Regions from separate parts of the Bacillus sp. Pc3 genome, predicted to be linked through region 2. Evidence: a T-box and tRNA genes for the amino acid it is inferred to sense, from the RefSeq annotation. Region 2 holds a T-box; the other holds one or more tRNA genes.
The links. The T-box of region 2 lies ahead of SB24_RS16125 (valine--tRNA ligase). A T-box ahead of a tRNA ligase gene usually reads a tRNA of that ligase, here a tRNA-Val.

Region 1 (16,489 bases), 1.5 Mb from region 2:
AGGCCGCGGCCGATGAAGAAAGCGTTTCTTGAAACAGTCAGGTACTCACGCGCGATCATTTCCATTTCGTCCTTCTGGTCGCAGAGGGCTTCCATGGCGTTTGCCGCGATACCTAATTCTTTGACTAAATCAAAACCGATATCAACACCGTTGCGTTCTGCTGCAACGGACGCAAGGATCGCAAGCACGGCAATCTGAGCCGTATACGCTTTTGTTGATGCAACAGCGATCTCAGGGCCTGCGTGCAGAAGCAATGTGTAATCCGCTTCACGAGAAAGCGTTGATCCCGGAACGTTTGTAATTGTCAGCGCTTTGTGACCCAGCGCTTTGACTTGAACAAGCACGGCGCGGCTGTCCGCTGTTTCTCCGCTTTGAGAAAGGAAGATAAAGAGCGGCTTCTTAGACAGAAGCGGCATGTTGTAAGAGAATTCACTCGCTACATGCACTTCAACCGGTACGTTTGCCCACATTTCAATATATTGTTTCCCGACAAGACCGGCATGGTAGCTCGTTCCGCAAGCCACGATATAAATGCGGTCCGCTTCCGCCACGGCGTCAGCGACATCGCCGGCCACGGCCAGTCTGCCGTTTTCGTCCTGATACGTTTGGATGATTTTGCGCATAACAAGCGGCTGCTCATCCGTTTCTTTTAACATGTAGTGAGGGTATGTGCCTTTTTCGATATCACTGGCGTCAAGCTCAGCGATATAAGACGCACGTGTCATGACTTCACCGTCAAGGTTTTTAATCACGGCTTCGTCTTTTGTCACGATCACCATTTCTTTGTCCAAAAGCTCAACGTATTCATTCGTTACTTGAAGCATAGCCATCGCGTCAGATGCCACGACGTTAAACGTATCTCCAAGGCCGATTAACAGAGGGCTTTTGTTTTTTGCAACGTAAATGGTGTCTGTGTTTTCACCGTCAAATAATGCAATTGCGTAAGAGCCTTTTAACAGAGTCAGTGTTTTGCGGAACGCTTCTTCTGTGTTAAGTCCTCCCGCCACAAATTGCTCGATCATTTGAACGACTACTTCAGTGTCCGTGTCGCTTTTCAGTTCAACGTTTTCAAGATATTCGCGCTTCAGCTGAACATAGTTCTCGATCACACCGTTGTGAACAAGTGTAAAGCGGCCGAGTGCGCTTTGATGCGGATGAGCGTTCAGGAAGCTTGGTTCGCCGTGAGTCGCCCAGCGTGTATGGCCGATTCCCGCTTGAGATTCAACCGAGTGATCTACCACTTCACGAAGGTCGGCGATGCGGCCTTTTTCTTTGTACACATGCACGCCCTGCTCATTCGCCACAGCGATACCGGCAGAGTCATAACCGCGGTACTCAAGCTTCTCTAATCCTTTTAACAAAATCTCTTTCGCATCAAGCTGACCGATGTAACCTACAATTCCACACATATTTTCTTCCTCCTAAAGGTGCAAAAGGAGACGAAGAAAGTCAAATTACAAGGGGACTTTCAATCGTCCCCTCCCACATGTTTTTTTGGAAGATCATGTGATTTCTCTTTGTTCGGAGAGTCGCCCCTCCGGTTTGAAGAAATCCTTACGGCTGTGATCTAAATGAATCAGCCGGGAGGCATCCGCCGAAAATTCGATAACCTCCATCCTCGTCAACTAAGCCGTTTTTCGGGCGCTTAGTTCGGGCGCTGTAATTATAAAAGATGCAAACAATCCCGCCTTTCCTGCAAGTGAAAAACAAAGGCTGAACAAGCTTGATTTTACAGCATGTGCCAAGGACGGTCAATTATTTTTTGCCGCCCCGGCATCATGTTTACTATCATATTATGCTGATCGCACTTGTCTTGTTCGCTCTCTGCTTATAAACTTCGCTACTCCGCTCCCATTTCTGTCCGCACGACATCCACGATTTTTGTGACATATTCGTCACAAAGCTCTTTTGTTCTCGCTTCAGCCATCACGCGGACGAGCGGTTCGGTGCCTGACGGGCGCACTAAAATCCGGCCGTCTCCGTTCATTTCTTTTTCCACTTCAGAAATAACGGCCTTCACCTTAGCGTTTTCTTCTACCTTATATTTATCCGTCACTTTCACGTTCACTAAGAGCTGCGGGAATTTTTTCATTTCATCCGCAAGTTCTGAAAGGGTTTTGCCGGACGCCTTCAGCGTATTCACAAGCATGATCGCGGACAAAAGACCGTCGCCAGTAGTGTTGTAATCAAGGAAAATAAGGTGCCCTGACTGCTCGCCGCCGACATTATAGCCGTCTTTTTTCATCGCTTCTACGACATAGCGGTCGCCGACTGCCGTTTGAACGCTTTTGATTTCTTCTTTTTCAAGCGCTTTGTAGAAACCGAGGTTGCTCATCACAGTCGATACGACGGTATCATCCTTCAGACGGCCCTCTGATTTCAAATACTTCGCGCATATGTACATAATCTGATCACCGTCGACGATGTTTCCTTTTTCATCAACGGCAATGAGGCGGTCGCCGTCGCCGTCAAACGCAAGGCCGATATCGGCGTTTTTTTCTTTGACGAAAGCACTCAGCGCTTCCGGGTGTGTAGACCCGACGCCATCATTAATGTTTAATCCGTTCGGAGACGTCCCCATTGTAGACACGTCAGCATCGAGATCGGCAAAAAGGTGCGTCGCAATGGATGATGTCGCACCATGAGCGCAGTCAAGCGCTACATGAATGCCTGTGAAATCTTCGTCCGCCGTCTGCTTTAAAAATTGCAGATACTTTTGAACGCCTTCAAAATAATCGTTTACAAGCCCGAGGTCCGCGCCTGTCGGTCTCGGCAGCTTATCTTCCGGTTCATCCATAAGACGTTCAATCTCGGCCTCCTGCTCATCAGAAAGCTTAAAGCCGTCCCCTCCGAAAAATTTAATTCCGTTATCCTGTACGGGGTTGTGAGAAGCGGAGATCATGACGCCCGCCTCAGCATCCATGGCTTTCGTTAAATAGGATACCCCCGGCGTAGAAATAACGCCGAGGCGCATCACTTCAGCTCCGATCGATAAAAGTCCGGCGACAAGGGCTCCCTCCAGCATATGTCCGGAGATACGTGTATCACGGCCGATCAGCACTTTCGGGCGCTGCTTATCTTTGGTCAGGACATAACCGCCAAAACGCCCAACTTTAAAGGCCAGCTCTGGCGTAAGCTCGCTGTTGGCAACACCTCTTACACCATCTGTTCCAAAATACTTGCCCATTTTGTATCGCTCCTTTTTCATTCTGTTGAAGAAGAATCAGCGCTTGATCCGTCTTCATCCTGGTCTTGATTTTGATCCTGGTTTTGACTTTTATTCTGATCGCTGTCAGTGTCGTCTTCCCGGTTCTTGTTCTTGTCTTTGTCTGCGTCTCCGCTTGTGCCGTTCTTATTGCCGGAATCAGCGGAGCCGCCGTCATTTTTATTTGAACTTGTGTTTTTCTTAGAAGTCAGCTTGATCTTAACCGTGTCTTTTGACAGGGACCATGTGACGTTTTGCGGGCCGTTTACTTCAAGCTTTACAGAGTGCTCTCCGTCATCCAAGTCCGAGACATTGGCATACAGTTCAATGTCCGACTTTTTCAGCGCCTTAATGTTGGCGGGAGAGCCTTTGGCCGTAATATTTATCGCCTGCGATTCAGGATCGAGAAACTCAATCTGCTGTGAGCCTCCCAGTCCGACCGTCTTGATTCCGACATTGTCAAAATCCTTTTTGTCTTCACTGTCCACTTTAACATGAAGCGTGATTTTTTCCGGTGATACCTTAGTGACACCCTTAGGAAGCGGGATATCGGCATTGATATCGGTATCTTTATCAATTTTGCCTAAATCAAGAGATACGCCGTCAATAAATTCAAGTGAATCCAGCACATCCTGCGGGCCGTAAACCGTCACCTCACTCGGATTCGAGTCAATGCTCGCAACGCTCACCCCGTCCGGAAGACTTCCCTTCCTTTCGATTTTGAAAGGAAGCTTTTTGCTCGGACTGGCTACGGGAACCGTCACTTTAATGACTGACGGTTCAACATCAACAGGAAGTGCGTTGCCGTCTTTGTCATAGACGGTCACCTTCACTTCCTTTTCAATGGTCTCATTTGCATTTTCTAGGTTCACGGATGCTTTGACAAGTGAAATGTTATCAATCACATTTTTCGAACCTGTAATCTGCACGTTTTTCGGGCTGATAATCGGCTGCTGAGGGGTATATCCCTTTTTCATTTTGCTTTTATTGTAGTATTCAACTTCCACGGGAAAACTCTCAGCCGTTTTTTCCTGAATCGTAACCGTCGTGACTGACGGGTTAATGGAGACCGTCAGTCCGTCCGATACGTTTTTCGCCTTCAATTCGACCTTATGAGTCCCGGTCTTCAGCTTATTCATATCGGCGTATATCTCAAAATTCTTCGTCTGTCTCGCCTTTTTCACCGCGCTTGTCGAGCCTTTAATCGTGACATTTACGGTCTGGGGCACGCCGGTGACGACATAGTTCGCTTCATCATAGTATGCTTTTACAGGAATATCAGTAAGCGTAGCCTCGTCAGTCGTTGATGTCGGAAAAAAGGATTCCCCCGGCTTTTTCGGAGTCGGCGCCTGGTTGTTGTTAACCGCAACGTAAAGCAGCAGCGCAAAGAGCAATGCAATGATCTTTACAGCCCAGCGGTTGTTTAAGAATTTATCCATTTTTCTTGCCCCTCCAGTACCAGCGGTTAGAAGAAGTATCTCTGGCGTTTTTCTTAAACTCGGCTTCAAGCATTTCTTTCAGTGCTTCTTCCGTCAATTCTCTGTGAAGGTCTCCGTTTTTGGCCACACTGATGGCGCCCGTCTCTTCAGATACAATAATGGTTAAGCTGTCCGTCACTTCACTGATGCCGACAGCCGCTCTGTGACGCGTCCCCAGCTCCTTTGAAATAAACGGGCTTTCAGAAAGCGGCAGATAACAGGCAGCCGCCGCAATCTCGTTATTTTTCATAATGACCGCTCCATCATGCAGCGGTGTATTCGGGATGAAGATATTAATCAAAAGCTCCGAGCTGACCTGCGCATTAAGCGGGATGCCCGTCTCAATATAATCGCCCATTCCCGTATCGCGCTCAATGGCGATGAGTGCGCCGATGCGGCGTTTCGCCATGTAGCTGATCGATTTTGTAATCGCTTCAATTGTCTTATGCTGCGCTTCCTCCACGGGGGTTCCGCTCCTGGAAAAGAACCGGCCCCGTCCGAGCTGTTCAAGCGCCCGTCTCAGCTCAGGCTGGAATATAATGATGATCGCTAAAAATCCCCATGTTATCGCTTGGTCCATCAGCCACTGAAGCGTGCTGAGTCCCAAATATGAACTGGCCATCCGGACCAATACGATGACGACGATTCCTTTTAAAAGCTGAACCGCCTTCGTCCCGCGTATGACCATGATTAATTTATATATCACATACCAAACAAGGAGAATATCAACGGCATTGCCGAGGTATTGCAAAAATGGGATGTCCTCAAAAGCCATTTCCTCGTCCTCCAAGAATTCAGTCATTTCGTTTTTCTGTTATGAATTGTGCTGCATGAGCAATATGTACATCATATAGCGTGCTCATTATACCACATTTTGATTTCTCAAGTGAAATGAGCCAGAGCGGCGATGCACAAAAAAAAGAGTAAAGCGATTATACGCTTTACTCATCTTCACTCGGGTCCAAAGCGCTCACGACGCCCTGGCCCGCCGATTTCAGTTCGTACCAGACCCAGTCAAACAATTGGTTAATCTCTTCAATCTGCCCGGTGACTTGTCCGGCTGAGGCCATGTATTTTTCTCCGTTGACGACGGTCACATTGCCGTCGACTTTTCCTTCAATGAACAGCTTGCCGTTTTTTACTGTGACATCGCCCTTTACGGTCTCGCCTTCAGGGACGGTGACCGTGTGATTCTGCACGACAAGGTTCGGCTGTTTGGACACACTGAAATTGTGGTCATTATGCCAGCTGTTGAAAAAACCGCCGCCCATTAAAATCACAAAAACCGCTGCGGCTGCAATCATCGGATGAGTTTTTATCCATCGTTTTACAGAAGCGCGTTTTTTCTCTTTTGGAAGATTCGCCATAACTTTGGCAGTAAAATCAGCAGGGGCCGTGACATGCGATGTGCTTCGGACGAGTGCTACGGATTTCTCCATTTCATGAAAATGCCGTTTGCAATTCCCGCATGACTGCAAATGTTGTTTTAATACGTTTTCATCTTCAGGAAGGATATCTCCATCAAGATGCTTATGCATAAGCTGCACGATCTGTTCAGGACAGCTCATTTCATCACCCCACTTAAAGATCCCTCAATTGTTTTCTAAGAGCCTCTCTGCCTCTGTGTATCCTTGTCTTGACGGTGCCGACAGGGATATTCAGAATCTCCCCGATTTCAATTAAAGAGAGTTCGTCAATATACTTTAATACAATAACCGTTCTGTACTTGTCAGGCAGCTTTAAAATCTTTTTCTGAATTGTGTCCGACAGCTCCAATGACAATACGGCGTCTTCAGGGAGAACCCCGTCCGCGGCGATCTGCGAATACATCGTCAGCCCTTCTGTTCCCGCTACTTCTGCGTCCAGATAGTAATCAGGCTTTTTCTTGCGGATGCGGTCAATGGTCAGGTTGGTCGCAATTCTGTAAAGCCACGTTGAAAACTTTCTGTTGATATCGAAACTGTCGATATTGACATACGCTCTGATAAAAGCTTCCTGCGCAATATCTTCCGCTTCGTGAACATTGCCGAGCATGCGGTAGCAAAGCTGGTAAATCTTATCTTTATAAAGGTCAACGATTTCTGCAAACGCATTTTGATCGCCTTTTTTGACTTGCTTGATTCTTTTTTTAATCAGGTTTTCCATGTTTTATCTTACCTCTGCCCTTCACCGGTCTGTATCTATACGTTGATTGTTTTAAAAGGTTTCATTTTTTTATTACATTTATTTTACCAAATTTCAGGCAGGGTGTAGATGGAAAATACAGAATATACTGCCTTAACAGCAGCTTAAAAATAGTATATCTGATGAACAATCAGAAATCGAAACAAAATGCTGATAAAAAAAAGACACCTTTATGCAAAAGGTGTCTGAGACTGGGCTAGCTGGATTCGAACCAACGCATGACGGAGTCAAAGTCCGTTGCCTTACCGCTTGGCTATAGCCCAAAAATGGTGGAGGGGGGCAGATTCGAACTGCCGAACCCTGAGGGAGCGGATTTACAGTCCGCCGCGTTTAGCCACTTCGCTACCCCTCCGTATTTTTTTGAAAAACAGTGCCGGCCAGAGGACTTGAACCCCCAACCTACTGATTACAAGTCAGTTGCTCTACCAATTGAGCTAGGCCGGCAAATATGGTGGAGGATGACGGGCTCGAACCGCCGACCCTCTGCTTGTAAGGCAGATGCTCTCCCAGCTGAGCTAATCCTCCATATGACCCGTACGGGATTCGAACCCGTGTTACCGCCGTGAAAGGGCGGTGTCTTAACCGCTTGACCAACGGGCCGTTGTGTCCGCGTCGAGCTGACAAAAGTTATTATATACAGGTTGTACCCCATTTGTAAAGAGAAAAATTATTTTTTTTATTTTCAAACTTTTTTACCCGTTTTTTAACTGAAAAACTCATCCCTCCTCTCTTATTTCATTTATGATGAAAGTATCAAAATATTGAAGGGAATGGACACAGATGATCTTAGTCAGCTCTTGTCTCGGCGGTATCGAATGCAGGTATAACGGCTCTCACGCCGCTTCGGAAAAAATCCGCAGACTCGTAGAAGAAAAGAAAGCTGTTATGGTCTGCCCCGAACTTTTGGGCGGCTTCACCACTCCCCGCGAACCGGCGGAAATCATCGGCGGCACGGGCGAAGACGTGCTGAACGGAACAGCAAGAATCGTAACGGCATCAGGCGAAGACGTTACGGCTTTATATATGGATGGCGCGGAAAAAACGTTAGCATACGCAAAAGAAATAGGCGCCGCAACGGTCATCCTTAAAGAAAACAGTCCGTCCTGCGGCAGCAGCTTTATCTATGACGGCACTTTCTCAGGAAAAAAAATAATCGGAGACGGCATCACTTCCGCTCTTTTAAAACGGGCAGGCTGCCGTGTTCTATCAGAAGATGAATTGGATCAATTATAAAAAAGGAGAGTAGATATCATGGATGTAGCCCTGTCCTTTTATAAACCGGAGCATGCAGACGGACTGAACGGGTTTGTGCTGAGTGAAGAAGATAAAAAGTTCACAGCTCTCCCGAAGGATGTACTGCCGCAGGCTCTTGTCATCCGGGATCGCTACCCGACAGTCATTTTAAAAGAAGACCGCCCCGTCGGTTTTTTTATTTTACATACCTCAAAAGAAACCATTGCCCCGTATTCGAACAATGTGTCTGCCATTTTGCTGAGTGCGCTGTCCTTACATGCGCCGCATCAGGGAAAAGGTTATGCCAAACAAGCGATGCTGCAGCTCCCCGCTTTTGTCGCAAATTACTTTCCTTGGTGTGATGAAATCGTGCTTGCTGTAAACCATCGCAATCATCGTGCAAAGAACCTGTACCGGTCTTCCGGTTTTATTGATAAAGGTCGTCGCAGGATCGGCCCCATCGGTGAACAGCACATTCTGCATCATTTTTTGTGAAAGCGCTTGATTATTCATCTCACCCCTGCCGATTTTTCTTGAAACATCTATTCAGAAGCCCATATACTTCAAGTATTAACGACTTGGGAGGGTACAATCATGACAGACCGGCTTAACATTCACAGATTGACCACAGAAACCAGAAATCCGCAGACCGCTTCAATCCATCAAGCAGACACGATGGAAATTCTCCGCATCATTAACGAAGAGGATTTCAAAGTGGCTGAAGCCGTTCAGCAGGTGCTGCCCGATATTCAGATTGCCGTTCAATTCGCCCATCAATCATTACGGCGAAACGGCAGGCTGATTTATGCGGGAGCGGGCACAAGCGGCAGACTCGGTGTACTGGATGCGGTTGAATGCCCGCCTACATACAGCGTAAGTCCCGACACCGTCATCGGTCTGATGGCCGGAGGAGCAGACGCCTTTTTGCAAGCGGCTGAAGGTATAGAAGACAGCGAGGAAACCGGCGCTCTCGATCTCAAAACGATTGGGCTTACCGCAGAAGACACCGTAATCGCCATCGCGGCAAGCGGGCGCACGCCGTATGCGGCCGGTGCGCTGAAATACGCAAAAACAATCGGCGCCAAAACCGTCGCGCTCACATGCAATAAACACTCATTGATCAGCACTTATGCCGATCACAGCATTGAAGTCGTCGTCGGCCCCGAAGTGATTACAGGGTCAACACGAATGAAAGCGGCGACGGCACATAAAATGATTCTGAACATGATTTCCACGGCCGTGATGATCAAAAGCGGCAAAGTGTACGAAAATTTAATGGTGGACGTTCATGTCAGCAACGAAAAATTGAAAGAACGCGCAATCGGCATTATCCAAAGCATCACGGGCGTTCCGTACGACAAGGCAAAAGAAACGCTTGAGGCCGCAGGCAGCCATGTCAAAACGGCAATCGTCATGCTGAAGACGAATTCAGACGAAACACACGCGAAGGCACTGCTCAAAGAAGCAGACGGCTTCATTGACAAAGCCATTGAACAGCACGTTTCAAAGGAAAAAGAACGCTGATCGTTCTTTGGTGAAAAATAATGTGCTTTTACGAGCCCGCGCCGTTTTCATGATCGGCGCAGGCGCTTTTAGGACGCGTTTCAGGCACAGCTCCCCGGGAAAAATCGCACGGAAAAAGGAGGATCTCCATGAGCAAAGAGGCATTTTATCAGTCACTGGCCAAAGATATCCTGGACAATTGCGGCGGTTCATCGAATATTTCAGGCTTTACCCACTGTATGACACGCCTGAGGATTACACCTTTAGATCGGGACAAAACGGATATTGAAGCGCTGAAACAGCTTGACGGGGTAATAGGCGTCGTCGAAGCCGAAACACTGCAGATCATTCTCGGCACGGGTGTCGTCAATCATGTCGCCGACGCTTTCGCAAAACTTATGCCATCCGGAAAAAACATTGATTTAAAAGAAGCCGCCTCACGGAAAAAAGCCGATCTCAACAGAAAAAACACCACACCCATCAGACTGTTTCTGAGAAAAATATCAAGCATCTTCATTCCCCTTATTCCCGCACTCATTGCATCAGGTTTAATCACCGGTATTACGAAAGCCGTCATTCAGGCCGGCTGGCTCCCGAAAGAATCCCAAATCGCACTTATTTTAACGGTTATCGGTTCAGGCTTATTCGCTTACCTCGGCGTCCTTGTCGGCATCAATGCGGCGAAGGAATTCGGCGGGACACCCGCGATGGGCGGCCTTGCGGGCATATTGATCCTTAACCCTGAGATCGCCAATATCAGTTTGTTCGGAGAGAATCTGCTCCCTGGCAGGGGAGGATTAATCGGCGTTCTTTTCGCTGCGGTTTTTATCGCTTATACCGAACGGTTTATCAGAAAGTACGTCCATCAATCCATCGACATTATCGTCACGCCTACATTGTCTTTACTTATCACCGGGCTGGTGACATATGTCGTTTTTATCCCTGCAGGCGGTTTTATTTCTGATCTCATTACATCAGGTTTATTGTCGCTGCTGAATGTCGGGGGAGTGCTCTCAGGGTTTGTACTGGGAGCCGCCTTCCTGCCGCTTGTCGTCACCGGCCTGCATCAAGGCTTGACCCCCGTACATTTGGAATTAATCCGATCAATCGGAGATGACCCGCTTCTTCCGATTCTCGCGATGGGAGGCGCGGGTCAGGTAGGGGCGGCCTTCGCCATCTTTATGAAAACAAAAAAAGCCTCATTGAAAAGAGCGATCGGCGGCGGACTTCCATCCGGTCTGCTCGGAATCGGAGAGCCGCTCATCTTCGGCGTCACGCTCCCGCTCGGCCGGCCGTTTTTGACGGCGTGTTTAGGGGCGGGAATCGGCGGCGCCTTTCAAGCCCATTTTCAGGTGGCTACTTTTTCAATCGGTGTCTCCGGCCTTCCGCTCTCGTTTCTCGTACAGCCGGCTCAAATCGTTTTGTATATCATCGGTCTCTTCATCTCTTACGCGGCGGGCTTTGTCTTCACTTATGCGTTCGGATTTAAGGATGAAATGGCTGCTGAATTTGACTAAACCGGGAGGGATCAGAATATGAAAACACTGACAGCCGCCATACTCACAATGGTCATCAGCCTCTCTTTTCTGCCGCAGCACAAAGCCGAAGCCCAATCCAAATTATACGACGCAGCAAAGCTCAGAAAGGTTGATCAAATGATTGAAAAAGACATCGCAGAAGGATTCCCCGGAGCCGTCCTCGTCGTCGTAAAGGACGGACGGGTGATCAAAAAGAAAGCATACGGCTACAGCAAAAAATATGACGGGAACACCCTTTTATCCCGTCCGAAAAAAATGAAAACATCAACCATGTTTGATCTAGCTTCCAATACAAAAATGTACGCGGCGAATTTTGCATTACAGCGACTCGTCAGCCAGGGAAAGCTTGATGTGTATCAAAAAGTCTCGGCTTACCTTCCTGATTTCAAAGACAGAAAAAGCGATCCGATTCAAGAAAAAGACCGCATTCGCGTCATCGATGTGCTCCAGCATCAATCCGGTCTGCCGGCAAGCTTTTATTTCTATCAGCCGGACACCGCAGGCCCTTTGTATTCACAAGAACGGGATAAAACGATCCGTTTTCTCACTCAAATCCCGCTTGCATACAAACCGGGAACAAAACACGTATACAGCGATATCGGTTACATGCTTCTCGGCTGCATCATTGAAAACATAACCGGAAAAACCCTTGATGCCTATGCGGAACAAGAACTGTACAAACCGCTGAAACTGACGCACACACTGTTCAATCCGCTGCAAAAAGGCTTTAAAGAAAAAGCATTCGCAGCTACTGAACGTTTAGGCAACACACGTGACGGAGTCATCCATTTTCCTCACATCAGGACGTATACGCTGCAGGGGGAAGTTCACGATGAAAAAGCATTTTACTCAATGGGAGGGGTGTCCGGTCACGCCGGGCTGTTTTCCAGAGCTGACGACATGGCCGTCCTTCTTCAAGTCATGCTGAACGGAGGCAGTTATAAACACGTTTCTCTCTTCAATAAAAGAACGGCCGATTTGTTCACAACGGCGGCATCCTCTGATCCGACTTTCGCTCTCGGCTGGCGGAAAAACGGCAGCCCGGATATGGAGTGGATGTTCGGCCCTTATGCAAGCAGGCAGGCATACGGCCATACGGGATGGACCGGCACCGTCACGATTATTGATCCCGCTTATAAGCTGGGGATCGCACTTTTGACCAATAAAAAGCATTCCCCCGTCGTCAGTCCCGGTGAAAACCCGAATGTTTTTGAAGGGGATCTTTTTCCGACCGGAAGCTACGGCAGCGTCATAAAAACGATTTATGAAGCCATTGAATGACAACCCATGTCTTTTGTCCAAACTATGACGGCAGGAGGGCACCATCATGAAACTTGTCATCTCAGCTGTATTACTGTTGTTCATTGTTTTCGGCACGCATCATGCATCGACAAAACCGGACATTCCGTCACAGGCGGAACAAGCGGTATCCCGTATGACATTAGATGAAAAATTAGGGCAGATGCTCATGCCTGATTTTCGCAATTGGCAAAAAAAGGGGCAGTCATCACCTGAGGCTCTTACCAAAATGAATGACGAAGTCGCAGGGCTTATTCAAAAGTACCGGTTCGGCGGCGTTATCTTATTTGCAGAAAATGTAAAAAACACTGAACAAACGGTACGCCTGACAGATGCCTTTCAAAAGGCGAGCCCTGACATTCCGCTATTATTAAGCATTGATCAGGAGGGCGGCATCGTAACCAGACTTGGTGAGGGCACTCATTTCCCAGGCAATATGGCGCTCGGAGCCGCTAGAAAAACAGCCTACGCGTCCCAGACCGGCGCCATTATCGGGAAAGAACTGAAAGCACTGGGCATTAATACGAACTTCGCTCCCGTTCTCGATATCAATAATAATCCCGGAAACCCTGTCATCGGCGTCAGGTCGTTCAGTTCAGACCGAGATCTGACAGCTTCACTCGGTCTTGCCTCAATAAAGGCTCAGCAAAAGCAGGATGTCGCTGCCGCCGTCAAACATTTCCCGGGACACGGCGACACGGATGTCGACAGCCACTACGGCCTTCCGCTTGTCACCCACAATCAAGAAAGGCTGCGTCAGATTGAACTTTATCCGTTCCGGAAGGCCATTCAGGCCGGAGCTGATATGATCATGACAGCCCATGTGCAATTTCCCGCGTTTGACGATACAACCTATAAAAGCAAGCTGGACGGTTCAGACATCCTCGTACCCGCCACGCTCTCGAAAAAAGTGATGACTCATCTTCTCCGTGAGGAAATGGGCTTTAACGGCGTCATCGTCACGGATGCATTAAATATGAAAGCCATTGCCGATCATTTCGGCCAGGAAGAGGCGGTCGTCATGGCCGTAAAAGCAGGCGTCGATATTGCCCTGATGCCGGCCCAAGTGACATCGCTGCAAACGGAAAACCGCTTTGCCCGGGTTCATTCCGCTTTAAAAAAGGCAGTACAAAAAGGGGATATTCCGCTGCAGCAAATTAACAAATCGGCGGAACGCATCATTTCCCTGAAAATAAAACGAGGGATATATCCCGCACCGAAAGAGACAAATCTGAAAAAGAAGATTGCAAAAGCAAAGAAAACCGTCGGCAGCAAAAATCACCTGAAAGCTGAAAAACAAATCGCGGAAAGGTCCGTCACCGTCTTACAAAACAAAAACCGCACCCTCCCATTCAAACCGAAAAAGAACAGCCGCGTTCTCATTGCAGCTCCATATGAAGATCAAACAGCGTCAATGGAACAAACCATTCGGCAGCTCATCAAGAAGAAAAAAATCCGGCCGGTAACCATCAGTAAAATGAACTTCGCCGAACGCACATTTCATGATGAACACAAAAAGCAGATATCTGACGCTGATTACGTGATTACAGGCTCATATGTTGTGAAAAATGATCCTGTCGTAAACGACGGCGTGATTGACGATTCCGTCACAGATCCCGGCAAGTGGACGACTGCATTTCCGCGGGCCGTCATGAAAGCCGCACAATCGAACCAAAAACCCTTTGTGCTGATGAGCCTGCGTAATCCATATGACGCTGCGAACTTTGAAGAAGCTGAAGCCCTTATCGCAGTCTACGGCTTTAAAGGATATACAGACGGACAATTTCTCCAGCCAAACATTCCGGCAGGCGTTGAAGCGATATTCGGACAGACAAAACCGCAAGGCAGGCTGCCCGCTGACATTCCTTCCGTCACGCATCCGGGAACGACACTGTATCCTTATGGTTTCGGTATCAATCTGAAGACCGGAAAACCGCTTTAAACAGGAGGACTGATCATGAAAACACAAACGGCTGCGCTTCTTGCCGGACTTGTCGTCATCAGTGCTATGACGGCAGTCTCGGCGGCTTCTGACAGAAACCTTCATACCGCCAAGAAACCAAGCATCCAAACAGGCATCGACCGCCTGCTGAAAGATTATAAACAGGAACTGAAGGGAAAAAGGGTCGGGCTGATCACCAACCCGACCGGTGTGAACGCGTCATTGAAAAGCAGCGTTGACGTGCTGTATGAGGCGCCAGACATCCACTTGACCGCATTATTCGGACCGGAGCACGGTGTCCGCGGCGATGCTCAGGCCGGAGACAAAGTCACATCCTATATAGACGAAAAAACAGGGCTTCCCGTCTACAGCCTATACGGGGAAACGAGGAAACCGACGCCTGACATGCTGAAAGATACAGATGTACTGATTTTCGATATTCAGGATGTCGGAACGCGATACTACACCTACATTTATACAATGGCCTATGCCATGGAAGCGGCAAAAGAAAAAGGCATACCTTTTTATGTATTGGACCGGCCGAATCCGCAAGGCGGACGAAATCCGGACGGCCCGGTTCTTGAACCGGATTACGCTTCATTTGTCGGACTGTATCCGATCCCGCTGAGGCACGGCATGACGATCGGTGAGCTTGCTCTTTTATTCAATAAAGAGTTTCATATTGGCGCCGACCTCACCGTCGTAAAAATGAAGCGCTGGAAGCGGACGATGACGATTGAAGATACCGGTCTGCCGTTCGTCCTCCCTTCGCCTAATATCCCGACTCCGGACAGCATATTCGCATATTCGGCGACAGGACTAATCGAAGGCACAAACGTATCCGAAGGAAGGGGCACGACAAAGCCGTTTGAACTGATCGGCGCGCCTTATATGAAAAGCACCGAGCTCGAAGAACGCCTGAACAGTCTCAAGCTTCCGGGCGTCACCTTCAGAGCCGCATCATTTATCCCCAGCTTCTCCAAGCACCAGGGCAAGCTGTGCCACGGCGTACAAGTCTACGTAACAAACAGAAACACATTTGAAGCGGCAAAAACAGGGCTTTCCATTCTGAAAACCATGCATGACTTATATCCGAATGACTTTTCCTTCTTGACGACAGGCTCTTTTGACAAGTTGATCGGTAACGGCTGGGTACGCAAAAAAATAGAAAAAGGCACTTCCATTGAAGACATCACCGGCACATATCAACGCCGGCTGGACCAATTCAAAACTCTAAGAAAACAATACCTCATATACTGACAACATTCGTGTTACACGTGTAACATTTTGACGCATTTCACATTTCCGCTTTTTATAGGAAAACATTCATTTATTTGGTACAATTTAAATGATAACAGTTATCATTTAAATGAATGTTTCCTAAAAGGTGGTTTCTCATGAAAAACACATTATTCTTTCAGCCCATTGATATCATCTCCGTAAAAAAAACAGCCGACCTTCTGTCAGAGCATCAGCTCACTAATTCCCCCGTATTGATCTTTCATGTGAAAGGCGAGGGACAAATTGATATCGGAACAGACAGCTTTCCGCTGCAGAAGGAAACGCTCTACATCTGTCCTTGTGATGAGACATTCAATATTGCCCCTATACCGTCAGGCGGCATCCATTTGTATATCGTCAGACTCCGTGTTTTCTCCTATTCATCAGATGATGAAGCGATGCTTCCGGATAACGGGGAAGACATCTTCCACGGACTTCAGCAAATGAATTTACAAACGGTTGATCATTTGACAAGCCGGCTTCAGTCACTTTCTGAAAATGCGCGATCGGCGGATGCATTGCAGAAAATGAAATATACAGCCGACTTTCAGCAGCTGATGTACGACCTTTATGCCGCAAAAGTATGCCATCAAAATAATACGAAAGCGGCGATCGAACAGACAAAACAATTCATTCATGCTCAGTCCGACACAAAAATCACGCTCACCCAGCTCGCTCATATGGCGGGAATCAGTCCCAAGCATTACAGTGAAACCTTTAAAAAACTATACGGGCAGAGCGTAACTGAATATATCACAGACATCCGCATAACCAATGCGAAAAAACTGATGGCCAAGGCAAACTGCAAACTGCGGGAAATCGCTCA
Region 2 (16,489 bases):
CCTGAACAGTACCCTAATGGGGGGCTTCCGGAAATCGCGCTGGCGGGAAGATCAAATGTAGGAAAGTCATCTTTTATCAATTCATTAATCAATCGGAAAAACTTGGCCAGAACGTCATCAAAACCGGGGAAAACACAGACCTTAAACTTTTACATCATCAATGATGAATTGCATTTTGTCGACGTTCCCGGGTACGGATTTGCGAAAGTTTCCAAAAGCGAGCGGGAAGCATGGGGAAGAATGATTGAAACCTATATGACGACCCGCGAAGAGCTGAAAGCCTGCGTGCAGATTGTCGACCTCAGGCACGCGCCGTCTGCTGAAGACGTGAACATGTATGAATTCCTGAAGTATTACGGCATTCCCGTCATCGTTATCGCGACAAAAGCGGATAAGATTCCAAAAGGAAAATGGGACAAGCACTTAAAGGTTGTCAAACAGACGCTTGATATGGATCCTGAAGATGAGCTGATTTTATTTTCCTCTGAAACGAAAAAAGGCAAAGATGAAGCATGGGGAGCCATTAAAAAAATGATCAGCCGGTAATGAAAAACCCAAAACGCAGTGCGTTTTGGGTTTTATCGTATAGTTTTGTTCCGCTTGATAAACAATAATAAAAGGCTGATGCCGATGAAAACATACGGCCAGTATGTTTTGAAGTGTTCCGTCGGAATATGGACGGACTCCAGCCACGCCGTAATTTGTTTAAAGAAGTATAAAAAGAGGGAAAAACCAATCATGGCAGCCGCTTCGTATACATATTCTTTTCTGGCTGCCGCAAATAAGGAGAATCCGAAGACGAAGAGAATCATTTCAAAATCTCCCGGCCACCATGAGAGCTCAGGTTTGGCGAAAAAGTGTAAACCTATGCCGAAAAGAAGCATGCCGATCAGGACGTGAGGCCCGGCCGCTTCCTTTTTGCCCTGATACAAGAGCACGGCACCCAAAAGCATAAGGAGCACCGGCCATTCCCCCTGATTCGCAAACAGGTGAACCTGTCCGCTCTGAAGCCATGCGAATAATGAAGCGGCAAGCAGAAGTCCCGGTAATAAAATTGATGTTTTTTTCATCCTGTCACCTACCCGCAGTAAAGGATTTTTAGTATGATGATTACAGTGGAAACGAGCTTTTTATACTATAGCATAACATTTTTGAAATCTGTTCACATTTTCCCGAAGAAACTATGTTATAATTATTATAAATAATAAATTCTATGTTAGAATGATTATAAATAAATTGCGATGTACGGGGGTGCATGAAAGCGATGCATATTCTTGTTGTGGGAGTAGATTATAAATCCGCCCCTATTGAAATACGCGAAAAAATAAGTTTTCAGCCGGATGAGCTTGCAGAAGCGATGCTTCGTTTAAAAGAAGAAAAAAGCGTTCTTGAAAACATTATCGTGTCAACCTGCAACCGCACCGAAATATATGCGGTGGTCGACCAGCTTCATACCGGCCGTTATTATATAAAAACATTTTTATCCGAATGGTTCTCGCTGCCGAAAGAAGAGCTGTCTCCGTTTCTGAAATTTTATGAGAGCGACGCGGCGATCGAGCATTTATTCCGTGTGGCATGCGGCTTGGATTCCATGGTCATCGGAGAAACGCAAATACTCGGCCAGGTCCGCTCAAGCTTTAAAACGGCGCAGGCAGAAAAGACGATCGGCACCATTTTCAATGAGCTGTTTAAACAGGCGGTGACCGTCGGCAAACGCACGCATGCTGAAACCGATATCGGCGCCAATGCCGTTTCCGTCAGTTACGCCGCCGTTGAACTCGCGAAAAAAATCTTCGGCTCATTGTCAAATAAGCACATTTTGATTCTCGGTGCGGGAAAAATGGGCGAGCTCGCCGCAGAAAACCTGCACGGTCAGGGTATCGGCAAAGTAACGGTCATCAACAGAACGTTTTTGAAGGCAAAAGCGCTTGCTGACCGTTTCTCCGGAGAAGCGCGCAGCTTAAATCAGCTTGAACATGCACTTGCTGAAGCTGATATTTTAATCAGTTCGACAGGCGCAAGTGATTTCGTCGTGTCTAAAGAAATGATGGAGAGAGCGGGCAGACAGCGGAAAGGCCGCCCGTTATTTATGGTGGATATCGCTGTGCCGAGGGACCTCGATCCGGCGCTGAACGATCTTGAAGGTGTTTTTCTGTATGATATTGATGACCTTGAAGGAATCGTTGAAGCCAACTTACAAGAACGCCGTGAAATCGCTGAAAAAGTCGAGCTGTTTATTGAAGCGGCAATTGTTGAGTTTAAGCAGTGGCTTAATACGCTCGGCGTCGTGCCGGTCATTTCGGCGCTGCGTGAAAAGGCGCTGTCCATCCAGTCCGATACGATGCAGAGCATTGAGCGCAAGCTGCCTCATCTGACGGTAAGAGAGAAAAAACTTCTCAGCAAACATACGAAAAGCATCATTAACCAAATGCTGCGCGACCCGATTCTGAAAGCGAAAGAGCTTGCGGCTGAAGCGGATTCAGATGAAAAGCTGAAGCTGTTTATGCAGATTTTCGATATTGAGGAAGAGGCCGGCCGCCAGCTGGACAAAAGCCTGGATAACCGCCAGACGGTTCATTCGTTTCAAAAGGCAGAAGCAAAAACGGGCTTACGTCCGCTTGTAAGTGAGTGAGGGCTGTATGATTGATACAGCAATGGCAAGACTTAATGAAGCGACAATTGTTATTTATGCAGTAAGCGTCCTTTTTTACTTTATAGATTTTCTTCAACACAACCGGAAGGCTGGGAAAATGGCCTTCTGGTTGCTTTCTATTGTCTGGACTCTGCAAACCGTCTATCTTTCTTATTTTATGTGGCAGACGGGCAGATTTCCGGTCTTGAATATTACGGAGGCCCTTTACTTTTATGCGTGGGTGCTTGTCACGCTCTCACTTGTGGTCACGCAGATTCTGCGCGTTGATTTTATCGTGTTTTTCACGAATGTCATCGGTTTCTCGATGATTGCGATCCATACGTTTTCACCGACGGATCAGCATTCGGCCGCTTTTTCCGGCCAGCTGGTCTCAGAGCTTTTGGTCATTCATATTACAATGGCGATTCTGTCTTACGGCGCTTTTTCCCTTTCTTTTGTCTTTTCGCTTCTTTATCAGTTTCAATATTCTTTATTAAAGAAGAAAAAATGGGGAAAATGGCTGTTGAGAATTGAAGATTTGTCAAAACTTGATTATATGGCTTACGTTTTAAATGTCATCGGGGTTCCGATGCTGCTGTTGAGCCTGATATTAGGCGTGATCTGGGCGTATGTGTCGCTGGAAACGCTGTACTGGTTTGATTCAAAAGTGCTCGGCTCGTTTATTGTGCTGCTTTTATACAGCTACTATTTATATATCAGATTGATTAAGGAACTGCAGGGAAAAGTGGCGGCGTTATGGAATTCAGCATGTTTTCTCGTGCTGATGATTAATTACTTCCTGCTCGGAAGCCTGTCGCAATTCCATTGGTTCAGTTAACGCACGCGCCCAAACAGATTCGGGAGGAAAGAAAATGAGAACGATTAAGGTAGGTTCCAGACGGAGCAAACTGGCTATGACCCAGACAAAATGGGTGATTAACAAACTGAAGGAATTGAACCCTTCCTATAACTTTGAAATCCGGGAGATTGTCACAAAAGGCGACCGCATCCTTGATGTTACACTGTCAAAAGTGGGCGGCAAAGGTTTGTTTGTCAAAGAGATTGAACAGGCGCTGCTGCATCAGGAGATTGATATGGCGGTTCACAGCATGAAAGACATGCCCGCCGTTTTGCCCGAGGGTCTTGTCATAGGCTGCATACCGAAACGTGAGGATCCGCGTGATGCGCTGATTTCAAAGGGGCATCAAAAGCTGGACGACATAAAAGAAGGAGGCATCATCGGCACCAGCAGTTTAAGAAGAAGCGCCCAGATTCTTGCTGAACGCCCAGATCTTACAATTAAGTGGATCAGAGGCAATATTGATACGAGACTTCAAAAGCTTGAAACGGAAGATTACGATGCTATTATTTTAGCGGCTGCGGGACTTTCGAGAATGGGCTGGAAAGATGATGTCGTATCTGAATTTCTCGAACCGGACCGCTGTCTGCCTGCGGTCGGCCAAGGCGCTCTTGCCATTGAATGCAGAGAGTCGGATGAGGAGCTTTTGAAGCTGTTTGCGCAATTTACCGATGAGTATACGCAGCGCACGGTGGCAGCCGAACGGGCTTTCTTACACGCGATGGAAGGCGGCTGCCAAGTGCCGATAGCCGGGTATGCGTCCGTCAATGACCGGGATGAGGTTGAATTGGTCGGTCTTGTCGCGTCTCCGGACGGAAAGACGATTTATAAAGAAACAGCGGCGGGACATGATCCGGAAGAAATCGGGAAACGCTGTGCGGCGATGATGTCTGAAAAAGGAGCCAAAGCACTAATCGACAGCGTGAAACAGGAGCTCGATCAGGATGGCAAATGACCTTCCTTTACAAGGAAAGACCGTGCTTGTCACTCGGAACAAAAGACAGGCCGCACCGTTCCGAAAAAAAGTGGAGGCGCTCGGCGGAACGGCTGTTTCCGCTTCGCTGATCGCTTTTCAGGAAGCGCTCCCGGATGAATGTGCGGACAGTCTGCGGAAAGACCTTTCTGAGCCGGGATGGCTTGTGTTTACAAGCGTAAACGGTGTCCGGTTCTTTTTTTCCTATCTTGATCGTCACGCTCTTGCGCTTTCGGGACGGAAAAAAATCGCAGCCGTCGGTGAAAAGACTGCGCGCGCCCTGAAAGAGCGGGGAGCCCGGACGGATGCGATGCCTGACGAGTATGTGGCGGAATGTCTGGCTGATACTTTAAAACGGCACGCATCAGCTGCCGAACCCATTTCAGTGATAAAGGGCAATTTATCACGCGATGTCATAAAAGCGGAGCTTGAGCCGCTTGGCTATCAAATAAGGGAATGGGTGTTATACAATACCATTCAGGATGAAAAAGGCATGGACGAGCTGAGACGGGCTGCATCCCGCTCTCATTTTGATTTTATTACGTTTACCAGCTCATCGGCGGTCCATACGTTTATGCACGCGGTCGGAGACGGAGAAAAAGCGTGGGAAAACAGCGGTGCGAGCTATATCAGCATCGGCCCTTTGACAGAGAAAGCGCTCTTGGAATACGGGATCTCATCCCATGTGCCTGACACTTATACGATTGAAGGCATGCTGGACGTCATGTGCAGTATGTCGGGAAAGGATTGATAATGATGAATCAAACATTTAACAGACACCGCCGTTTGCGCGCGAACGCTGCGATGAGAGATTTAGTAAAAGAAACACGTCTTCACCCCTCAGATTTTATTTACCCGTTATTTGTCGTTGAAGGGCTCGAAGGAAAAAAAGAAGTTCCTTCCATGCCGGGGGTTTATCATGTATCACTCGATTTGTTAAAGGATGAAATGGCTGAGCTGATATCGCTCGGCATTAAGTCGGTCATCGTTTTCGGCGTGCCGGAAGAAAAAGACGCCTGCGGAACCCAGGCTTTTCACGATCACGGCATTGTGCAGAAAGGGATTGCTGAAATTAAAAAGCATTATCCTGAAATGATCGTCATCGCTGATACGTGTCTCTGTGAATACACGGATCACGGCCATTGCGGCGTCGTGAAAGACGGAGAAATCCTCAATGACGAGTCGCTTGAGCTGCTGGCTCAGACAGCCGTCAGTCAGGCCAAAGCCGGCGCTGATATCATCGCTCCTTCAAATATGATGGACGGTTTTGTCACAGTGATCAGGGAAGCGCTCGACAAAGAAGGATTCACGAATATTCCGATCATGTCTTATGCCGTGAAATATTCAAGTGAATTTTACGGTCCGTTCCGCGACGCGGCTGACAGCACGCCGCAGTTCGGAGACCGAAAAACATATCAGATGGATCCGGCCAACCGCTTGGAAGCGCTCCGTGAGGCTGAATCAGACGCGGCAGAAGGCGCTGACTTTTTAATCGTCAAACCGTCTATGTCATACTTAGATATTATGCGTGATGTGAAAAACCGCCATCACCTGCCGCTGGTCGCATATAATGTGAGCGGGGAGTATTCCATGGTGAAAGCGGCAGCCCAAAACGGCTGGATTAAAGAAAAAGAAATGGTGCTGGAAATTTTAACGGGCATGAAACGTGCAGGAGCCGATCTGATTATGACGTATCATGCAAAAGACGCAGCAAGATGGCTTGCTGAGTAACGATTTCATTTGACGGGAGCTGAGGCAGATGAGAAGCTATGAAAAATCAAAAGCCGCTTTTAAAGAAGCGCAGAAACTGATGCCGGGCGGAGTGAACAGCCCGGTGCGCGCGTTTAAATCAGTCGATATGGACCCGATCTTTATGCAGCGCGGAAAAGGATCGAAAATTTTTGATATTGACGGCAATGAATATATCGACTACGTCCTGAGCTGGGGGCCGCTCATTTTGGGCCACACGAACGACCGGGTCGTTGAAAGCCTGAAAAAAGTAGCCGAGAACGGGACAAGTTTCGGAGCATCTACTGAGGTGGAAAACGAACTGGCCAAATTGGTCATTGACCGTGTGCCGTCTGTTGAAATCGTGCGGATGGTCAGCTCCGGCACAGAGGCGACAATGAGCGCCCTGCGTCTGGCAAGAGGATATACCGGCCGAAACAAAATTTTGAAATTCGAAGGCTGTTACCACGGCCATGGTGATTCACTGCTGATCAAAGCGGGATCCGGAGTGGCGACACTCGGCCTTCCGGACAGCCCGGGCGTGCCGGAAGGAATAGCAATGAATACGATTACCGTTCCATACAACGACTTGGAAAGCGTTGCACTCGCATTCCGGGAGTACGGTGAAGATATTGCCGGGGTCATTGTTGAACCGGTAGCAGGCAATATGGGCGTTGTTCCGCCGCAGGAAGGCTTTTTACAAGGACTTCGCGACATGACGGAACAGTATGGCGCGCTGCTCATTTTTGATGAGGTCATGACCGGTTTTCGCGTGGATTATAACTGTGCGCAAGGGTATTTCGGCGTGACGCCTGACTTAACGTGTCTCGGCAAAGTCATAGGCGGCGGTCTTCCTGTCGGTGCGTATGGCGGAAAAGCTGACATTATGGAACGAATCGCGCCGAGCGGTCCGATCTATCAGGCTGGAACATTGTCAGGAAATCCGCTTGCCATGACAGCGGGACTTGAGACGTTACAGCAGCTCACACCTGAATCTTACCAAGAATTTGTGAAAAAAGGCGATATGCTTGAAGAAGGCATTTCAAAAGCAGCTGCAGCACATGGCATTCCGCACACGTTTAACCGGGCGGGTTCAATGATCGGCTTCTTTTTCACAAATGAGCCTGTCATTAACTATGAAGCAGCCAAATCTTCTGATTTAAAGCTGTTCGCCAAGTATTATAAAGGGATGGCCGACGCAGGCGTATTTCTGCCGCCGTCTCAATTTGAAGGATTGTTTCTCTCCACTGCGCATACAATGGAGGATATTGAAAATACCATTCAAGCCGCTGAGAAAGTGTTCCAGGCGATCAGCCGCTGATACCGAAAAGCCGATGCAAGCAAGACTTGTATCGGCTTTTTTCAATGCCTCCATTATCATATTTTTCCGGATTGCGGCATACACCTTTAGTGACATCTAATTGTATGGATTAGATGAAAGGAGGATATGAACTTGCCGCATAATCACCGATTGCAATTTTCTGTTGAAGAATCAATCTGTTTCCAAAAAGGACAGGAAGTTTCTGAATTACTTTCGATTTCATTAGACCCTGACATCAGGGTGCAGGAAGTAAATGATTATGTCTCAATTAAAGGATCATTAGAACTTACTGGCGAGTACAACATAGATCACAGCAGTCATTTTGAAGAGCTTGATAGGGAGATGAGGCATGTAGAGGAAGTGAGGGCGAGGGAGGATGGCACGGCCGAGCTCATTCATTGTTTCCCGGTGGATATTACGATTCCGAAAAATAAAGTGAGCCACCTCAATGATGTTTTCGTATTTATCGATGCCTTTGATTATCAGCTGACGGATTCAAGGATCTTAACCATTCAGGCTGATTTGGCAATTGAAGGGCTGCTTGAGGAATCCGAGCCAAAAGAGCCGGAGATCCCTTTGTACGTGGCTCCTGAATTTGCCAGAGAAGAAATGATCAATCTTGCCGGACATCATTTGGAGGACGAAAACGAACCAGAATTAATGATACGCCATGAGCCTGAAATACCTTTGAGTGTATCAAAAGAAGCAGCACAAGAAACCGAGAAGAACGAGGAAGAAACCCCGCCTTTACTCAGGCAGGAGGAAGAAGAGCAGGGAGCTGCCCCGATTCTGAGAGAGCAGGAAGAAGAAGAGCAGGAAGCAGCCCCGATTCTGAGGGAGCGGGAAGAAGAAGAGCAGGAAGCAGCCCCGATTCTGAGAGAGCAGGAAGAAGAAGAGCAGGAAGCAGCCCCGATTCTGAGAGAGCAGGAAGAAGAAGAGCAGGAAGCAGCCCCGATTTTGAGGGAGCAGGAAGAAGAAGAACAGGAAGCAGCCCCGATTTTGAGGGAGCAGGAAGAAGAAGAACAGGAAGCAGCCCCGATTTTGAGGGAGCGGGAAGAAGAAGAGGAGCAGGAAGCAGCCCCGATTTTGAGGGAGCGGGAAGAAGAAGAGCAGGAGACCGCCCCGGTTCTGAGGGAGCAGGAAGAGGTGCCGAAACCTGTTTCCTTTACTGAGCCTCCTCCTCCCGTTTCCTTCCAACACGAAGAAGAGCAGGAAGAAGCTGAGGAGCCTGCAATCATGTCGGCTGTGAGGAATGAACCTGTATTTGACGATGATTCAGCAGAAGTGCAGGAAGAGCCAAAAGATGATAACGAGCCGGTTTTCCCTGCGTTCACTCTGACTCCGCATGCAGAAAAACCAAAAATTGCGGAACAGCCCTTCCTTCAAAAAGAAAAACAGCCAGAGGCCGAGCCGCTTCTCCGTCAGAGCGATCATGAGGCGGCAGAAGACGAAGATGAGCCTGCGGTTTTTCAAGAAGAGCAGGCGCCCGTTTATCGCGAGTTCGTTCCGGAACAGCAGGAAGAGGAGTTTTACAGCGCTCCTAAGCTGCTTGAAGAAGAGTCTCAGGATGAAGTAGGGTTCGAAATTGAGGTAAGGAAGATGGCGCCGCCGGAGGAGGAAACCGGGAAGCCTCTCGATTTGTCTTTTCAGTTTTCCAAACTGCCGCCTGAGGAGCCGGCGCAAGCTGAACCGCCTGAGCCGCTTAAGTCTGAAAGAAAGAATGAAGAAGCGGCACCGGGAACCGAGCAGAAGGAAAATGACAACTCTCATTACTTGACAAAATTATTTACAAGGGAAGAAGAAAAGTTTTCAAGAATGAAAATTTGTATCGTACAGCAGCAAGATACTATCGACCGGGTGTGTGAACGATATGACATAACATCCCAGCAGCTCATCAGAACGAATGCTTTATCGTTTGATGACGAGCTTGAAGAAGGTCAGCTTCTGTATATACCTGAATATAATAACAGCCATGCGTAAGCACAAAGAGGCCGTAAAAATGTGGTGAATGGAATGGAAGCAGTCCAATCAGTGCTTCAGGAATACGGGCTGGCGGCTGAGTATATTGAGCCTGTCAGCCCGCATGTTTGGAAGGTCTACTCAAACTACGGCATTTTTGCTTTGAAACAGCTCAAGCCGGCCCGCAGCAGTGAATTTACGGATCTTATGATTGAGATTGAGGAGAAAGGCTACCGATCATTTGTGCCGATCTGCCGCACGTATGCCGGCGATTTTTTTGCGGGAACACAGACGGAGAATTCTTATTATTTAATGCCTTGGCTTCAGTACGATCAGGAAGAGGAACGGGACCAAAAACATGTTTACCTTTTTAAAGAGGTCGCGAAGCTCCACTCCGCGACTGTGCGGGACATCCAAATCCGGACTGAAGATATCAGCGGCTTTTATGAAGCAACGAAAAGAGATTGGGAAAATGATAAGCTTGTCTATGAACAATTCGCCGACCGGGCGGAAAAAGAGTGGTATCTTTCACCTTTTGAACTGCAGGCTGTTACGTATCTTACAGAAACGGTTTCTGCCGTCAATTTTGCTCTGGAACGTCTGGAAGAATGGTTTGACGCGGCAAAGGATCATGACAAGACGAGAGCGGTGATCAACCACGGCAGCTTATCGAGCCGCCACTTTCTGTATAATGATGCGGGATCGGGCTTTTTCACGAATTTCGAGAAAGCTGCGCTGGGCCCTCCGCAAAACGACCTGCTCGGCTTTTACTCCAGAATGTTCAGAAGCTATCCGAAAGCATGCCCGGAATGTCTGGACTGGTTTTATACGTATCACAAATCATTCCCGCTCCGTGAAGCGGAAATCAGCCTGTTTCTCAGCTATATGGCTTATCCGTCCGCCATGTACAAAGTGCTGAAACGGTATCAGACCGGCCAAAGGGGCTCTGAAAAAGAAGAGTGTACGCAATTATTAAGAGCGTTTTGGCAGATGAAAAATGTTGAGCCTTTTCTCATGAAGGTTCATCAGATTGAGCGGGAGAAAAAAATAAAAGCGGAAAACGAGTCCTCTTCATAACGGGACTCGTTTTTTTATATCCATTCCAAATGCAGGGCGCACGCTAAAAACAGCAGGATGGCAAGCAGCAGGACATCAAAAGTCGTCGGAAAGAAAATCGTCCTGATCCCCTGAAAGATCGTAATCGGGATAATGACTTGCACGGATACAAGGCGGACCTGTCTGGCCCACTGGGGGAGCGAATAAGAATTGAATTTTTTTCTCACGGGCAATTCCTCCTCACATTCGCCTTTCTATGTATCGTATGTAAGGGAAAGGGCGGGGTGCATGCCCATTTATGTATGACGGCAGCGGTTTTTGGAAAAGATGATTGACGAATCAAAAACACTTTTACTATAATAAAGAACATAATAAATAAGATCATGAGCTGATATAAATACACCTGCTTTGAACGGGAAGAGTACAAGAAAGACGCATGAAGAGAGAGAAGCTACTGTGCTGAAAGGCTTCTTATGCTGTCTCATTGGAAGGTCGCCCGGGAGCATAATTTCTTGAACATACAGTAGAGAAATTCGGGCCGCACCCGTTATCCGTTTAAGTGCATGAACAAATCTGTTCATGAAAAAAGGTGGTACCGCGAAAGAGCTTTTCGTCCTTTATCAGGATGAAGGCTCTTTTTTAGTTGCTCAGCCATTTCTAAACATGCTGGAGGGTTATCATGGATACAAACGAACAAACAATGCCGACAAAATATGATCCGTCTGCGATTGAAAAAGGCCGCTATGATTTTTGGCTGAAAGGAAAATATTTTGAAGCGGGCGGCGATCAAACGAAACAGCCGTATTCTGTCGTCATTCCGCCGCCGAACGTGACGGGCAGGCTGCACCTCGGACATGCGTGGGATACGACGCTGCAAGATATCGTTACGCGTATGAAACGCATGCAGGGCTATGACGTGCTCTGGCTTCCGGGCATGGACCACGCCGGCATCGCCACTCAGGCAAAAGTCGAAGCGAAACTCCGCGAACAGGGCACAAGCCGTTATGATCTCGGCCGTGAAAAGTTTTTAGAAGAAACGTGGAAGTGGAAGGAAGAGTATGCTGATTTCATCCGCAGCCAATGGGCCAAGATGGGGCTCGGACTCGATTATTCGCGCGAACGTTTCACTCTTGATGAAGGGCTGAACAAAGCAGTGCGGGAAGTATTCGTCAAGCTGTACAAAAAAGGCTTGATTTACAGAGGCGAATATATCATCAACTGGGACCCTGCCACAAAAACGGCTTTATCCGATATTGAAGTAATTTACAAAGACGTACAGGGCGCGTTTTATCATTTGCGCTATCCGTTAGCAGACGGTTCAGGCTCAATTGAAATCGCGACCACCCGTCCGGAAACGATGCTTGGCGACACGGCTGTCGCGGTTCATCCTGAAGATGAGCGCTACAAGCACTTAATCGGCAAAACGGTGATTCTGCCGATTACAAACCGCGAAATTCCGATCGTCGGCGATGATTATGTTGATATGGAATTCGGATCAGGCGCCGTTAAAATCACGCCTGCCCATGACCCGAATGATTTTGAACTCGGAAACCGCCACAATCTAGAGCGGATTCTCGTCATGAATGAAGACGGAACAATGAATGAAAAAGCGCTGCAATATAACGGCATGGACCGGTTTGAATGCCGCAAAAAACTCGTCAATGATCTTCAGGAATCCGGTGTTCTCTTTAAAATCGAAGACCATATGCATTCTGTCGGACATAGTGAGAGAAGCGGCGCCGTTGTTGAGCCGTACCTGTCCACACAATGGTTTGTCAAAATGCAGCCGCTGGCCGATGCTGCGGTTGACCTTCAGTCAAAAGAAGAGAAAGTTCACTTCGTTCCTGACCGGTTCGAGAAAACGTACCTGCACTGGATGGAAAATATCCGTGATTGGTGTATTTCCCGTCAGCTGTGGTGGGGCCACCGCATCCCGGCTTGGTATCATAAAGAAACAAAAGAAGTGTACGTCGGCCTTGAGGCGCCTGAGGACAGTGAAAATTGGGAACAGGATTCAGACGTGCTTGATACATGGTTCAGCTCCGCGCTTTGGCCGTTTTCTACAATGGGCTGGCCTGATGAAAACGCTGAAGACTTTAAGCGGTATTACTCAACCGATGTTCTTGTAACGGGATATGACATCATTTTCTTCTGGGTATCCCGGATGATTTTCCAAGGTCTTGAGTTTACCGGCGAGCGTCCGTTCAAAGACGTGCTGATTCACGGCTTAATCCGTGACGAGCAGGGCAGAAAAATGAGTAAATCCCTTGGGAACGGCGTGGACCCGATGGATGTCATCGACAAGTACGGAGCGGATTCCCTGCGCTATTTCCTGGCAACCGGAAGTTCACCGGGACAGGATCTCCGTTTCAGCTATGAAAAAGTGGAATCCACATGGAATTTCGCAAATAAAATTTGGAACGCCTCCCGTTTTGCATTAATGAACATGGACGGCATGACGTATGACGAGCTTGATCTGTCCGGTGAAAAATCAGTTGCTGATAAGTGGATCCTCACAAGACTGAATGAAACGATAGAAGACGTAACCCAGCTTGCGGATCGTTATGAATTCGGTGAAGTCGGACGCCACCTGTACAACTTTATCTGGGACGATGTGTGCGACTGGTATATCGAAATGGCAAAGCTTCCGCTGTACGGGGAAGATGAAGCGGCGAAGAAAACAACCCGTTCTGTTCTGGCATATGTGCTTGACCAGACGATGCGTCTTCTTCACCCGTTTATGCCATTCTTAACGGAAGAAATCTGGCAGCACCTTCCTCATGAAGGCGAGTCAATCACGATCAGCTCTTGGCCGGTTCCGGTGCCGGAACATACGGATAAAGAGGCAGCGGCGGATATGAAACTGCTCGTTGAATTAATCCGTTCTGTCCGCAATATCCGGAGCGAAGTCAACACGCCGATGAGCAAGCAGGTTGAGCTTTACATTAAAACAGCTACCGAAGACATTGCCGGCCGCCTTGAGAAGAACCGTTCTTACGTTGAACGCTTTACGAATCCGAGCACGCTGAAAATCGGGACGGATATCACTGCGGCAGACAAAGCGATGACAGCGGTCGTCACCGGAGCGGAAGTCATTCTGCCGCTTGAAGGGCTGATTAACATTGATGAGGAGATCGCCCGTCTGCAAAAAGAATTCGACAAGCTGACAAAAGAGGTCGAACGCGTTCAGAAAAAACTCGGCAACGAAGGATTTATTAAAAAAGCTCCTGAGCATGTCATTGAAGAAGAACGCGGAAAAGAGAAAGACTACGCGGCAAAACGCGAAGCTGTCCGGCAGCGGATTGCAGAGCTGAAAGGCTGATAAAACAGCGGGGCGGTTTCCTAAGAAACCGCCTTGTTGTATAAAAGAGGGGATTTCATTGTTTAATACGTACAAAGAAGCGATCAGCTGGATTCACGGCAGACTCAAGTTCGGCGTTAAGCCAGGCCTTCTCCGTATGGAAAAGCTGATGGAAAAACTGGAACACCCGGAAAAGAACATTCGCGCCATTCATGTGGCGGGCACAAACGGCAAAGGATCGACCGTCGCTTTTATCCGTTCCGTGCTTCAAGAAGCCGGTTATACGGTCGGCACGTTCACATCGCCTTACATTATTACGTTTAATGAGCGTATCAGCGTCAACGGCACGCCGATTTCTGATGAGGAATGGAGAACGCTCGTTAATGACATAAAACCGATAGTCGATGAGCTTGATAAGACCGATGCCGGAACGGTGACAGAATTTGAAATCATTACAGCGTGTGCATTTTTATATTTTGCGGAGCGGGCTGATATCGATTTTGTCATTTTTGAAGCGGGGCTCGGCGGCACATTTGATTCAACCAATATTGTGAATCCGCTCCTGTCGGTCATTACAAGTATCGGACATGACCATATGGCGATTTTAGGCAATACCATCGAGGAGATCGCCGGGCAGAAAGCCGGTATCATTAAAAATTCCATTCCGGTCATTACGGGCGTCAATCAGCCGGAAGCACTCGGCGTTATTGAAGCGGAAGCCGAAAAAAAGCAGGCTCCGTATCAGTCACTATATAAAACGTGCAGACTGTCTAATGAAGCGGCGCTTCCGTCCGGTGAAAGCTTTTCGCTGGAAACGGAAACGAAATGCTATGAAAACATTCAAACGTCGCTGATCGGCATTCACCAAAGGCAGAATGCGGCATTGGCGATATTGGCCGCTGAATGGCTGAATCGCCTGGAAGCCGCAGCCATTTCTGAAGAAGCGATGCGAAACGGCCTGAAAAAAGCATCGTGGCCGGGCCGGTTTGAACGTCTTCAAAGCCGCCCTTTAGTGTTTGCGGACGGCGCCCATAACGAAGAGGGCGTTGAAACGCTGATAGAAACGATCCGGCAGCGCTTTGCCGGTAAAAACGTCCATGTCGTATTCAGCGCATTAAAAGACAAACCGTATCAGGAAATGATTGAAAAGCTTGAAACCGAAGCGGATTCCATTCACTTTGTATCATTTGACTTTCCGCGTGCTTCAAGCGCCGAAGCCCTTTATAACGCAAGCAGTCTAGCGGATAAGAGCTTCGATGAGAACCCGGACAGTGTGAAAGAATGGATAGAACAAAAAGACGGGGCGGATGATGTCATCATCATTACCGGCTCCTTATATTTTATTTCAGAAATGAGAAAGCGGCTTATCTGACAGCCCCTCGGATGCCCGGCAGACCATTTTACGGTTTTGCCGGGTGTTTTTATGCTGAAAATATATTTTCAGCCATTTCAGTCATGGTGTTTTTCTTTGCTATAATCTGAGCCAGATTGATAGTAAAGGTGTGGTCTGAGTGCTTTTGATTCTGTTTTTTCTCGGCTTGATTTTCGGTTCTTTTTTTTATACAGCAGCGTGCCGTATCCCGCTGCGAATCTCGGTTATTTCGCCGCGTTCAGCCTGTTCGTTTTGCCGCTTGCCGCTCTCCTGGGGGGAGCTTGTGCCCGTCGTTTCCTATATTCTGCAAAGAGGCAGATGCAGAAACTGTCGTGCGAAGCTGTCGGTTATGTATCCGGCGGCGGAATGCTGGACGGCGTGTTTATTCACGGCTGCAGGCATTCATTTCGGTTTCTCAAAAGAACTGTTAGTCGCGCTGTTATTTCTGTCTCTGCTCATGATTGTTACTATGACGGATCTGCAATATATGCTGATTCCTGACAAGGTTCTGCTGTTTTTTCTTCCGCTTTTCATCGCCGGCCGTATGTTTTCTCCGCTGGATTCATGGTATGCAGGGTTTGCCGGAGCCGTTTGCGGATTTTTTCTGCTTGTTTTTATCATGTTTGTCAGTAAAGGAGGCATCGGCGCAGGTGATGTGAAACTGTTTGGGGTGATCGGCCTGACGCTCGGCGTGAAGCTCGTGCTCATTGCATTCTTTCTCTCCGTTATGATCGGAGCCGTATACGGTATGTGCGCCGCAGCCCGGGGCAGGCTTGGTAAAAAGCAGCCATTTCCGTTTGCGCCGGCCATCTCAGTCGGGAGCGCTTTGAGTTATTTATACGGTGAAGAGCTGTTTTCGTTTTACATCAAGCTCGCTTCAGGCGGAGCTTGAAAAATTTGGCGAACGTTTTTTGGACAAGACGACAAAAGTCTTGTTCTTTTTTTTTTCGCCTATGCTAAAGTGTGAACCATGATCAGTTCAAGGTACGGCCAAGACGAATGCAAGGGGGAAGAGACGTTGAAAAAAAGGAAGAGCAAAAAGCACAGCAACGCAAAAAACAATGCCCTTAAAGTAACCATTAACGGACAAGAAGAAACGATGTATGGACAAGAAGATGTGAAAGAAGGCGGGGAGAAAACCGTCACATTTTCAAATTGGGAAGAAACAAAAAAGGCGGAGCAGGAGACCGCCGCATCCCATGAAGATCCGAAAGAAGAAGATTTCAATTGGGATCATGAGAAGAATTCTGAGGTATTTGAAGATGACCCGAAAGTCGTTCCGCCATAC

Region 1: it has a tRNA-Val gene. The T-box ahead of SB24_RS16125 (valine--tRNA ligase) is inferred to sense a tRNA for this amino acid. The anticodon was not compared.

What each region holds. Positions count from the first base shown of each region.
Region 1 is NZ_CP010406.1:1,857,307-1,873,795, forward strand. Features, by position in the region: gene glmS (glutamine--fructose-6-phosphate transaminase (isomerizing)) at 1-1,409, opposite strand, end outside; gene glmM (phosphoglucosamine mutase) at 1,841-3,187, opposite strand; gene SB24_RS08640 (CdaA regulatory protein CdaR) at 3,205-4,644, opposite strand; gene cdaA (diadenylate cyclase CdaA) at 4,637-5,458, opposite strand; gene rsiW (anti-sigma-W factor RsiW) at 5,625-6,251, opposite strand; gene sigW (RNA polymerase sigma factor SigW) at 6,265-6,828, opposite strand; tRNA gene SB24_RS08660 (tRNA-Gln) at 7,059-7,130, opposite strand; tRNA gene SB24_RS08665 (tRNA-Tyr) at 7,135-7,219, opposite strand; tRNA gene SB24_RS08670 (tRNA-Thr) at 7,239-7,311, opposite strand; tRNA gene SB24_RS08675 (tRNA-Val) at 7,317-7,392, opposite strand; tRNA gene SB24_RS08680 (tRNA-Glu) at 7,396-7,467, opposite strand; gene SB24_RS08685 (2-thiouracil desulfurase family protein) at 7,648-8,100, shown strand; gene SB24_RS08690 (GNAT family N-acetyltransferase) at 8,119-8,595, shown strand; gene murQ (N-acetylmuramic acid 6-phosphate etherase) at 8,695-9,624, shown strand; gene SB24_RS08700 (PTS transporter subunit EIIC) at 9,753-11,120, shown strand; gene pbp4b (penicillin binding protein PBP4B) at 11,139-12,422, shown strand; gene SB24_RS08710 (glycoside hydrolase family 3 protein) at 12,469-14,382, shown strand; gene SB24_RS08715 (exo-beta-N-acetylmuramidase NamZ family protein) at 14,398-15,642, shown strand; gene btr (bacillibactin transport transcriptional regulator Btr) at 15,780-16,489, shown strand, end outside.
Region 2 is NZ_CP010406.1:3,342,292-3,358,780, forward strand. Features, by position in the region: gene yihA (ribosome biogenesis GTP-binding protein YihA/YsxC) at 1-546, shown strand, start outside; gene SB24_RS16075 (hypothetical protein) at 579-1,070, opposite strand; gene hemA (glutamyl-tRNA reductase) at 1,265-2,632, shown strand; gene SB24_RS16085 (cytochrome c biogenesis protein) at 2,640-3,470, shown strand; gene hemC (hydroxymethylbilane synthase) at 3,505-4,446, shown strand; gene SB24_RS16095 (uroporphyrinogen-III synthase) at 4,436-5,215, shown strand; gene hemB (porphobilinogen synthase) at 5,221-6,195, shown strand; gene hemL (glutamate-1-semialdehyde 2,1-aminomutase) at 6,224-7,513, shown strand; gene SB24_RS16110 (LysM peptidoglycan-binding domain-containing protein) at 7,646-9,493, shown strand; gene ysxE (spore coat protein YsxE) at 9,527-10,549, shown strand; gene SB24_RS16120 (hypothetical protein) at 10,564-10,755, opposite strand; T-box leader at 10,928-11,149, shown strand; gene SB24_RS16125 (valine--tRNA ligase) at 11,208-13,850, shown strand; gene SB24_RS16130 (bifunctional folylpolyglutamate synthase/dihydrofolate synthase) at 13,909-15,201, shown strand; gene SB24_RS16135 (prepilin peptidase) at 15,341-16,093, shown strand; gene SB24_RS16140 (SPOR domain-containing protein) at 16,220-16,489, shown strand, end outside.